Linked DNA regions of Bythopirellula goksoeyrii. The protein of the gene in region 3 binds, or shares a complex with, the protein of the main gene of each other region. Links are inferred from orthologs where the notes say so. Each region holds a gene or a part of one and is shown on either strand. Other genes may lie near its edges.

Region 1 (3,159 bases), 5.1 Mb from region 3 along the record:
GCACAGATAGCATCACGTAGCTGGTCGACCAGCACGACTCCATTGCCATCTGCCCCAATGCGAGTCACTCGCCACCCTTGCCGCTCCAGTTGCTCAATTGGCCCTAGTACTGCTGGATGCTCAATCGCCGAAGTAATCAAATGCCCCGGCGAGAGCCCGCCGAGTACCCCTAGTAGTGCCAAATTATTCGCTTCGGTACCCCCGCTCGTGAAAATCAGCCGATCCGCATCCATGCCCGAAGTCTTGCCCCCGAGCAACTCAGCAATCCGCTCCCTGGCATTCTCCAATGCTCGCCGTGCCTCCTGCCCCGCGCGGTGCTGGCTCGCAGGATTCGCCCCATAGCGCAGTGACGCTTCGTGAATCGCGTCCGCTACCTCCGGCAGCATCGGCGTGGTGGCGTTATTATCGAGATAAATCGATTCGCTCATTCCTGCAATATACGACATCTTGCCTTGCCTGGAACGGAGTTCGTAGGGCAGTACAAGCGATAGCGCGGTTCCGGCCTCCTACTGAGAGGTTGCCTGTGGCCTTACGGCACTTGCTAGCAGTAGCCCATATTCTGCCATTGCCGCCAGTTTTCCCTAGGGACTACGATTGCCGACCCAGGATCGCCGAATGGATACGCGCGTTCTCCTGTTCTCGGTTTGCACTTAAGGATGAGTTGCCATGACGGTTTTTTTTCGTGCCAGCGTGATGCTCTTAACATTGGTAGGTCTACCAGCCGCCTGGATCTATTACGGCCCGCTCCCCACCGGCGCCCAGAAAGTGGTCAATCGCTTCGTTGATGTCGCTCGGGATGCCTTGGGCTGGCAGCAACCAATTCAAGCCAAACAGGCTTGGGACCAAGCCAAAGTGGCACCCCGCTTTAGCGAAGCGCCAGTTCGAGATCAAGGCGACGAAGCCGTCCGATTTCAGTACGACGCACCGAAAACCGAATCTACTATCCCCGCCTCCTCTCCGATCTCCTTGGTTTCAGCAACGCTTCCATCACCGGAGGCCAAAGTGTCTGCGTCCGACGATCTCGCGAGCCAGCTAGAACCCCATTTCTCCCTCCTTCGCAAACTGGGTGCAGCCGATTATTCCCTGGCCCATTGGGGCACCGAGGGAAATCTCTATCGGTTTCATTGTTCGATTCCCTTCGGTAATGAGGGCCTCATGTCTCGCGAATTTGATGCTATCGATGCCGATCCGGTTGCGGCAGTTCGGCAAATCGTCGGAGAAGTGACTTCCTGGCAAAATATCAAGCTCGACGCCGGCCACTCTTCCACGCAGTGGCGCTGAGTTTGCCCCATGGTCTTAGGAGATCGATTGCCATGAGAACCCGTTCAGGTCCCTTGGGATGGTTGCTAGGCAGCACGGCGACGCGGTATCAAACGGTTCTCACGGGCAGCGAGTACCCTCCGACACCGATTTTCCGGCTTTCGCAGGTTTCCAGGGAAGCCGGGAACACCAGTGACCCGAGTTCCCTAGACGACGATCAAGCCAAGATAGCTCGACTCGAAGCCGTCCTTTTTATCTCTCGCGAGCCGCTTTCGACAAGAAAACTGGCGAAGCTAGCCAGACTTGCCGATGGAACGGAGGCGCGTACGCTGCTCAAGTCTTTGGCCAAAAAGTACGATGAGCGTACGAGTGCCATCCAAGTGGTCGAGGTCGCGGGAGGGGTTCAGCTACTCACACGACCAGCCGTGGCGGATTGGCTGCGGCGTTTGCACGGAGAAGGCGAGGAAATGCGGCTTTCTCCTCCGGCATTAGAGACCTTGGCGGTTGTGGCCTATCGACAGCCGGTCGTCCGAGCGGAAGTCGAGGCCATTCGGGGAGTCCAATGCGGAGAAATCCTGAAAGTATTGATGGAACGCGATTTATTGCGTATTGTCGGGCGTTCCGAAGACTTGGGACGACCTTTCCTGTATGGCACAACCAAGAATTTCTTGCGAGTTTTTGGGCTTCGCCGCTTGGAACAACTCCCTGCGATCGATCAAATACAGGGCGTGGGGGTCGCAGGATAATCTTGCAGAAATTGCCTCCACCCGCCATAACGTCCAATTCTGGGTTTTCGTTCATTTTTTGTTGACCTATTGTGGTTGGCATGACTACACTTGGACCCGATTCATTTTACGTAACAAATTAAAAGCAAAGCATTTCAAATCTTCAGAATCATGAGAAGTTGAAGGAGCAAAATCGTGCAGCTTATTGATTCCTCAAAATCGACTGCGTTCGCCGAGACAGCGAGTGTCTCAGATCTATTCGGTGAGGACCGCTTTGGTCTCTTGGATCGTTACTTGAACCCGATGTTTAATTTTGACGACGACGAATACGAAGACGAAGATGTCGACGACGAGGATGCCGACGAAGAAGAATACGAGTACGAATACGAGTACGAAGAGGACGACGAGGAAGAGGATCCCGATGCAGAGGAAGAAGTCGAAGAAGAGTACGACGAAGATGAGTGGGAAGAGGTCGACGAAGATGTAGACGCCGACGTCGATGAGGAAGATGAAGAATACGAAGACGATGACCTCGAAGCCGACGAGGAATTCGAATATGAGTACGAGGACGAAGAAGACGAGTAGCGGCTGCTAGCCGTGCTGCAACGCGGCACACGGCGTCTCTGGTTCTGCCATGGGGACGGCTAAAGATTCAGTCTTCCAACTTGAACAATCGTCGCAGCGCATCCAGTAGCCCATGATGGGTGCCATTGCGTGATGCATCGCGGAGTGATTCTAACGGGGGATGCAGTAGCTTATTGACCAGCCGGTCCGCAAACTGACGAATTTCCTCACGCGATTGATCGTCCAATTCAGGCAACTTGTGGAACAGACGTTCGAGTTCCGCTTCTTTAGGACGATGTAGACCTTCCCTTAATCCGGTGATTACTGGGGCAGTCGCACGCAGGTGGGCATCGGCTACAAACCGTGCAGTTTCCTCGCGGACAATTTCCTCGGCAGCAGGAAGTTCTGCCGCCCGCGCTGCCCGATTGCGGTCACACGCTTGTTGAAGATCGTCAATGCAGTACAGATAGACCCCTAGTTCACGGCTGATTGCGGGATCGAAATCGCGTGGCACTGCTAGATCGAGGATTACCAATGGCCGTTGCTGTCGACGAGGAGCAATCCGCTCCTTGAATTGAGCAGCGCTAACGATGGGCTCGGAGGCGCTAGT
Region 2 (4,408 bases), 600 kb from region 3 along the record:
CAAGATGAGGATTCTCTTGATCGTGCCTGAAAAGGCCACCCCACGGGATGGGTACTGGCCCTGCGGCGACATTCAGTAGGCCGGAACAAGCCGTGCGCAGTTCCGGCATGAAGTAGGAATACGCGATGTCGCGTCGATTCATTGGCAATGCCGGAACAGCGCTACCGCTCGTTCCGGCCTACAGGCAGATAGCTGCCCGATCAAGCCGCTTGCCCCGATTGGCGAATCTGCCCATCAGCACTGACATCCTCGAATCTCACGGAAACGTGTTTCGAGATGCCTGATTCCTGCATGGTAATGCCGTAGAGGGTGTCGGAGCAGGACATGGTGCGTTTGCTGTGGGTAATGACGATGAATTGGGTGGACGACATGAATTCACGCAATACATCCACGAAGCGGTCGATGTTTGCTTCATCAAGTGCTGCATCCACTTCATCGAGCACACAGAAGGGAGTTGGGCGACTGCGGAAAATTGCTAGCAGGAGAGCCACGCAGGTCATGGTCCGTTCACCACCTGATAAGAGCGACATGCTACGTGGTTGTTTTCCAGGGGGACGAGCGACGATCTCGATGCCGCATTCGAGTACGTCTTCAGTCTCACTCTCTTCGATGATAATGTCCGCTTCGCCTCCACCAAACAGACTTCGATAGAGTTCTTGGAAGTGTCCCCGCACCAGTTCCAAGGTCTGCACAAAAATGTCGCGGCTTTCCGCATTGATGTTGAGAACCAACTGCTCCAGCCGAGTTTTGGCCAAACGAAGGTCCTGGTATTGTTTCGCCAAAGAGGCGTGGCGTTCCTCAATGGCCTCTAGCTCGCTGAGTGCCTCAAGATTGACTGGACCAACGCCCGAGAGCTGTTCACGCAAGGTGCGAATCTCCGCTTCGACTGCAGCACGATCCGAGATTTCCACGGGGGGCTCGGTGACTGCCAGCATGGCAATATCGAGGCCGTAGTCCTCAGCCAGTCGTTCTGCAATTTCTTTTCGCTGGCCATCTCCTTGCTGGTGCCGGTGATCGAATTGCTGAAGACGAGATTGCTTTTCCAATAGTTGTGAGCGAAGCGATTCGGCATTGCGGCTTGAGGTAGACCGCTCCTTGCGAAGTTGCTCGAGGCGGCTGTTCCATTCGAGGAGTTCATTGGTAAGGCGGTCTTTCTTACCATAGAGCTCTGCCAACTCGCTGGTAAGGTCGAGGACCGACTGCCTGAGCGATTCTTGTTGCGTGCGGCAGACGACCGCTCGTTGCCTAGTTTCCGCCAAGGCTTGGTCATGCTCCTCGTGGTCCCGGCGAAGCTGTTCCATCTGATGGCGGAGACCATCGCGGCGTTGTTCGCTACGGGCCAAGGCAACGCGGATGTCCGTGAGGCTCGGTTGGAGACCCGTGACCTGCTGTTCCAGTCGAGTGGCTTGCTCCGTGTATAAATTAAGTTGGTGCTGGAGTTGTTCTTGACTCACATGCCGATTGGCGAGTTGGCTCTTCACATCGGCCATTTCATTGGCTGCTGCGGTCGCCTTCTCATCGGCAGCTTTGAGCTGAGCTTCTGCTTCGGCAAGCGTCTCATTCGCCCTGTCAAGACGGTCACGCGCCGATGCGACCTTCATCATGGACTCGTTGACCGCACGAGTTGCCTTCTCTTGCTGGGCACTCAATTTCGCAAGGTTCTGTTCATCGGACTGGACGGCGGATTCCAAATCCGAACAGTGTTCCTGCTGGGAGAGAATTTTGTGCTGCATGTCCCGGATTTCGTCCACAAGGGCGCGTAGCTCACTACGGCGGGACAAGAGTCCCATCGAGGCTTGACGAGGTCCAACCGTTAGCGTGCCATCTGCGGAGAGCACTTCCCCCACAGCAGTGACGAAGTTTAGCCCTCGCCCGATTCCTTTGGACAAGCTAAAAGCCGTCTTGAGTGAGTCTACGAACCAGTGCCGAGCTAGCAGCCTTCGAGTAAGTGGAGCCAGGTCCGGAGCGATTTCGACGAATTGGTCAGCACGGCCAATTATTCCGGGCTCATCAGAGAGATCAATTCGATCAACGGCGCTAGCGGGCGACGGCACATCGAGTCGCAAGAAACTCGTGCGACCGAGCCAATCCGCCTCAGCCATTTCCACCATGCGGGAATCGACTTGCTCGATCACCAAGCAGTTCGCACGTTCTCCTAAGGCAATTTCGACGATCGACGCCGTATCGGCATCAACATGCAATAGATCGGCAACTACACCTCGCACCTTGCCAAAGGGTCCGTCTGGCTCTGCCTTGGCCAAGCGCAACACTTCTTTGGTTCCGGCACTCAAACCGTCCAGTTGCCGCTCCAACTCCTCAAGCACGAGGGAGCGTTCTTTGGCACCGCTAAGCCGACCCTTGAGATCTGCAAGGGCTGCCTGTGATTTAGCCAACTGGCTACGGTGTTCACGAAGTTTCTCCTGGGTAGCAAGAAGTTCTTGCTGGGTTTGTTGAGCAATTCCCTCCTGTTGGCGCAGCAGATCGTTGGCGATGGCAAAATGGCCACTCGACTCTGCCTTTGCTTCTCTGGCTTCGTCGGCTTCAACGCGATTTCGATCTCCCGTTGCAACCGCCTCGGTATGCTGAGATTCTAAGACATGAATGCGGTGTTCAAGCTGGGTGGCTTCACGAAAGGCCTCCGTTGTCTTGCTTCGACAAGCAGCTAGGTCACTACGACATTGAGCCAATGCCTCCTGGGCAAGATTCAGTTCCGCCTGCCGTTCTTTTGCCTGGCCTTCGAGTTCACTGTATCGTGTTTCGGACTGCTGCAGCTGGGCACTTGTTTCAGCGACCAATTGCTGAGCACTGCCGGCACGGGTGCTCATCGAGAGCAACTGTTTCTCAAGCCGCTGAGTCTCCTCAACAAGTTCATCCCCTCGGGCGAGTTGGCTACGACGCAAGGATTCATTCTGGGCAATTCGTTCTCTTACCGAAGTTGCCTGGGAAGTGGCCTCGTGGGATTGAGCCTGCAGGTTGTCGGTCGCTTTTTCCACAGACTGTAATTCTTCGTCGTGAATTGCAACTGCCTTTCGGACTTCATCCACTTCGGCACGCAGGGACTCCGCTTCTCGCTGAGCAATTTCAAGGTTTTCTGACAGTTTTCGCCAGTCGGCCAAACCAACTTGAGTTCGCAACTCACGAAGGCGGTCAGAGAACTCTTTGTATTTGCGTGCCCTCCCCGCTTGGCTTCTTACGCTCCGCAAGCGTGATTCGAGTTCTTCGACGATGTCAGAAAGTCGCAGCAGGTTTTGTTCGATTCGCTCCAGTCGACGGGTCGCTTCTTGCCGCTTGAGCTTGAAGCGGCTTACCCCGGCTGCTTCTTCGAAAATCAATCGCCGCTCTTTCGCAGAAGACTGCAAGAGGGCATCAACCTTGCCTTGCTCGATGATACTGTAGGCACCCGTCGTAACACCGATACCCGCGAAGATTTCGCGGATATCGCGCAGGCGGCAGACTTCACGATTCAAGAGGTATTCCGCTTCGCCACTACGCAGAACGCGTCGTGTGACATGCACTTCTTCTTCGTCGACATCCAGAATGCGAGCTGAGTTATCAAAGGTAAGCGTTACTTCAGCGGCATTCGCCTGCTTACGACTCCGCGAGCCACTAAAAATGACATCCGTCATCTCCGAGCCACGCAACGCTTTGGCACTCTGACTCCCTAGCACCCACTTGATTGCGTCGACAACGTTTGATTTCCCCGAACCATTGGGCCCCACCACCGCCGTGATGCCGCTGGGAAATTCCAGCCGCGTACGGTCGGCAAAGCTCTTGAAGCCGTTGAGTTCTAAGGCTTTAAGCATGGTGATGTAAAAGGAATGACTGGGGAATCTGCGAAAGAAAATAGCGACGAAGTGTAACAGAATGCCGCACTCCCCTGGAGGGCAGAACCCACTGCATTTATGGACCTGCTAGCAGCAAAAAACCGTTGAAAATGCGCTATTTGCGGCATTATGCGAGGTATACTGGGATAGGCGAATTCTCCGCCAACCATATTATAAAGAACTCAATGAGGCCGAATTCATGCGATTGTATTCCAACATGATTGCCCTGCTACTTGCCACTGTTTGGTGCCCGACAGTGGCCGCCCAGGAATCAATTCCTGCAGACGACCACCAAAATGTATACCGCCTCACCCCCAGAGACGACAACACAGGGCTTGTTCTGGTTCCGCCGAGTGAGATCAAGCCCGGGTATGCCTACTATTTCTATTCTTCCGTGCTCAAGCGACGCGTGTGGGGATTTGCCACAGAAGAGAACACTTTTGAGTATGCCTTTGGTGAGGGAACGATTTTACCCACGAGCCGATTCGATCTAAGACTCTCTGAACAAGATCAAGAAAGAATCTTGGAAGAGCGAGTTCCTCGACTGAAGCAAGATATCGAAGGCTTGGGCAGGTCCCCTGCTG
Region 3 (3,081 bases):
GCATGGACTGTTAGGTGCAGGGATATATCTGCTCCTTCCGGAAGCTCCAATATGCCTTTCCCCTGAGAGTCGAGTTTCAAGGGAACTTCTGCGCCCGTCATGGCTACCAGAACCTTGGCATCTGGCAATGACTTGCCAACTTTATCGAGAACGATGATCTCCATTGACCGGACTTCGCCTGCGCCATGAGCTCGATTCATGGCGCAAGAAATCCCCCAGAAACTGAGGAGCAAACATTTGATAGCTAGACTGACAAACACTGAAAAAGGTATCTCACAAGGTCCTCGCGAGCCTACAACTATTGTAGATGATCCAAGATAGCTGCTCAATCAGCAACAAAGGCTCACAGCCACAGCTTCAACCGACCATCGAGCATGTCGGGCAGGGCACGTTCCACGTGACGATGAACTGCGTTGCTGTGATATCGTGTACTCAAGTGGGAAGCAATAATCAGTTCGTTCTGGAAACGCTCTCGCCGCTCGACAAAATCGTCCAAATGCATGTGGCCGAACTTGTGAATCCGTTCTTTGCGATGCTCAGGCGAAACGAAGGTCATCTCGCAGATCAGGATTTTGGCGTCGTACATCGCCGGGCAATTGTCGAGGCCTTGTGGGGTCGTGTCACCCAGATATCCAACCAGCGGCCGACGCTGTTCTTCGGTGACTTCTTGACCGCTAAGTCGAATATCGCGGATTTGTTCACCGGCCATTCCCTGGTATTCAGCTTTGAGTTTGTGCCGCCGGTCCCACACGAGATAGCCTAGCGAAGGGACCGTGTGCTTTGTGGCCGAGACGGTCACAACCAACTCGCGACTGAGCTCGATTTCATCTCCGGGCTGAGCAGGAAGCAATTCGCAAGGCATCCGCCCCCGATCAAGCCGAGTGTACTGCCGCATGATCCGTTGCATCGGATCAATGGTTTCGGGCGGCATGTAAATGCGTGGCGGCTCCATCTTCATCATGCGTCGCCGAGCCACATACACTGGCAACGCCGCGATGTGGTCCAGATGCCCATGCGATACAAACCAAGTCTCAGTCCCCATAAACGACCACGGCTGGGCACCCAGGTCGAAGCCGATCTTCAGTTCCGGAACTCGCCAATAGGTCTGCACGGCGGCACGAGAATAGCCCTCGATCGTGAGTCCGTCGTGGACAAGTGTTTGTACGGGGGCGTTTTCGATCATGGAGGGATTCGTTGCAGGATACGGTTCAGAATCCCCCATGTTAAACGGGCAAGTTGATTCGGGAAAGGTGGCAGCAAATCGGGCATGGCAGTGCCCTACGCTGCCGCCTGAGTCACTTCCGTATCGCCCGCTTTAGCAGATATCCAGATTTCGCTGAACAGATCTTGTTGTGCGACCTGGATGTTGTGATGACGAATAAGCTCCAACACAGCCAGAAAGATGCCGATCAATTGCGAGCGGATCATGTCGGCGTGGAAGAGACTTGTGAAGGCGATGTTCGGCTCGATCGTCAATCGTTCTCGAATGCGGTCCATGTAGACTTCGATCGGGGTGTCGTCATACCGAATCGCTGAAGGCTTTGTGACCGCGTTGTCTCGTACCACTCGGGCGAAAGCACTGACGAGGTCCCACATCTCGACTTCGTGAATTGGCTGCTCTGCTGGATCGACTCCACCTGTGGACAAGTCGTTCGCGCGTCGGGCAAACCGCCGCTGCCAGAGTTGGCCGCGCTCGGCCAGCATACTGGCGGCATCCTTGTACTTCTTGTACTCCAGCAGACGTTGCACGATGTCTTGCCGGGGATCTTCGACTTCGCTTTCCTCCTTTTCTTCCTCCTCGTGCCGGGGCAAGATCATCCGCGATTTGATTTCCATGAGCCGGGTCGCCAACTCCAGGAAATCGCCAACCGCATTGACGTCGATCTGCTCCAGCACGGTTATCATTTCCAGATACTGCTCGGTGACCCGGGCAATTGGAATGTCCATGATGTCCAGTTCTTGCTTGCGCACGAGATACCACAAGAGGTCCATCGGACCAGCAAACAAGTCGAGCTGAACGCGAAATCGCATGAAATGCCTATAATGGTCAGAGGTGGAGAGGGCCGGGATTATGGCGATTCCTGCCATGGGGCACCAGTCCACGTTGGCTAGGTTTGTTGAGCCGGTCTTGCTGCCAGCAGTGTGAGGGCCTAAATTCCTCGAAAGAAACGTGTTTTAAACAAACCGGTCGCTAGCGCGATGCGGCTGAATGAAGTACTAAGCGACAACAAAATGGACGAGCAGCGAATCTGGGCACCTTGGAGAATAGGCTATGTGGCCGGCAGCGATGCTACCCAAGAGCCGCAGCTGGCTCCTCAACAGTGGCAGCCAAGTTCGGAGGAGACTTGCTTTCTCTGTCGGGCGGCGGCAACGTACGCCGACCAAGTAGCGGCTGATCGGAAGAATCTGGTCGTTACGCGAGGTACGGGTATTCTGACGATGCTGAATCGCTACCCGTACACCAATGGCCACTTGCTGGTTGCTCCCTTGCGGCATGTAGGTCAGTTGCACTCCCTCACGTCCGAAGAACATCTGGCTGCAATGGATGCCCTCTCTACGTTCACCAAGATACTTAGCACACAACTCTCTGCTGAAGGATTCAATGTGGGGCTCAATCTGGGCCGGGTGGCGGGGGCGGGGGTTCCTGGCCATTTGCATTGGCATCTCGTACCTCGCTGGTCGGGCGACAACAATTTCATGTCCACAGTAGCAGGCACGCGTGTGATACCGCAGTCCCTCGAAGCGGTATGGGAAGTCTTGAGCGGGGCAAGTGAGGCCAACGATGAATCGTGAAGCTGCTCTGTTGGCACCCTACGCAATGCACAGCGAAAACTCCGCAGGGCGGGCGCACCCGGAGCAGGCGCACCCGTATCGCAGTCCCTTCCAGCGGGACCGAGATCGCATCGTGCATTCGAGCGCATTCCGTCGGTTAGCCCATAAGACACAAGTCTTCACCGGCGAATTGGGCGACTACCACCGCTCGCGACTTACCCACACGCTGGAAGTCGCGTCGATTGCACGCACCATCGGTCGCGTGTTGCGGCTCAACGAAGACTTGATCGAGGCACTTGCTTTGATGCA

The links. Proteins that work in one complex are often made in the same cells at the same time.
Region 1: Pr1d_RS05535 (region 3) and scpB share a complex: the UniProt entries of both Bacillus subtilis proteins name them as parts of the cohesin-like complex. The link is inferred for Bythopirellula goksoeyrii from one-to-one orthologs.
Region 2: the proteins of Pr1d_RS05535 (region 3) and smc are in contact, whole or in part, in a crystal structure (PDB 3ZGX), measured with the Bacillus subtilis proteins. The link is inferred for Bythopirellula goksoeyrii from one-to-one orthologs.

What each region holds. Positions count from the first base shown.
Region 1 is NZ_CP042913.1:6,469,106-6,472,264, reverse strand. The notes cover bases 227-3,159. They hold scpB (SMC-Scp complex subunit ScpB), read left to right. Parts: upstream 227-1,313; coding sequence 1,314-2,006; downstream 2,007-3,159. Other genes in these bases: hemA (glutamyl-tRNA reductase), read right to left, coding at 2,638-3,159; Pr1d_RS25930 (hypothetical protein), read left to right, coding at 2,181-2,570; Pr1d_RS25650 (hypothetical protein), read left to right, coding at 667-1,281; Pr1d_RS25655 (cysteine desulfurase family protein), read right to left, coding at 227-446. In the rest of the region: more of Pr1d_RS25655, read right to left, coding at 1-226. UniProt on the Bacillus subtilis protein: Participates in chromosomal partition during cell division. May act via the formation of a condensin-like complex containing Smc and ScpA that pull DNA away from mid-cell into both cell halves.
Region 2 is NZ_CP042913.1:1,981,795-1,986,202, reverse strand. Bases 1-4,182 are described here. They hold smc (chromosome segregation protein SMC), read right to left. Parts: upstream 3,804-4,182; coding sequence 201-3,803; downstream 1-200. Other genes in these bases: Pr1d_RS07905 (hypothetical protein), read left to right, coding at 4,024-4,182. Also shown: more of Pr1d_RS07905, read left to right, coding at 4,183-4,408. UniProt on the Bacillus subtilis protein: Required for chromosome condensation and partitioning.
Region 3 is NZ_CP042913.1:1,378,803-1,381,883, forward strand. Bases 156-2,906 are described here. They hold Pr1d_RS05535 (segregation and condensation protein A), read right to left. Parts: upstream 2,032-2,906; coding sequence 1,279-2,031; downstream 156-1,278. Other genes in these bases: Pr1d_RS05525 (carboxypeptidase-like regulatory domain-containing protein), read right to left, coding at 156-200; Pr1d_RS05530 (MBL fold metallo-hydrolase), read right to left, coding at 344-1,183; Pr1d_RS05540 (HIT family protein), read left to right, coding at 2,233-2,793; dgt (dGTP triphosphohydrolase), read left to right, coding at 2,783-2,906. Outside these bases: more of Pr1d_RS05525, read right to left, coding at 1-155; more of dgt, read left to right, coding at 2,907-3,081. UniProt on the Bacillus subtilis protein: Participates in chromosomal partition during cell division. May act via the formation of a condensin-like complex containing Smc and ScpB that pull DNA away from mid-cell into both cell halves.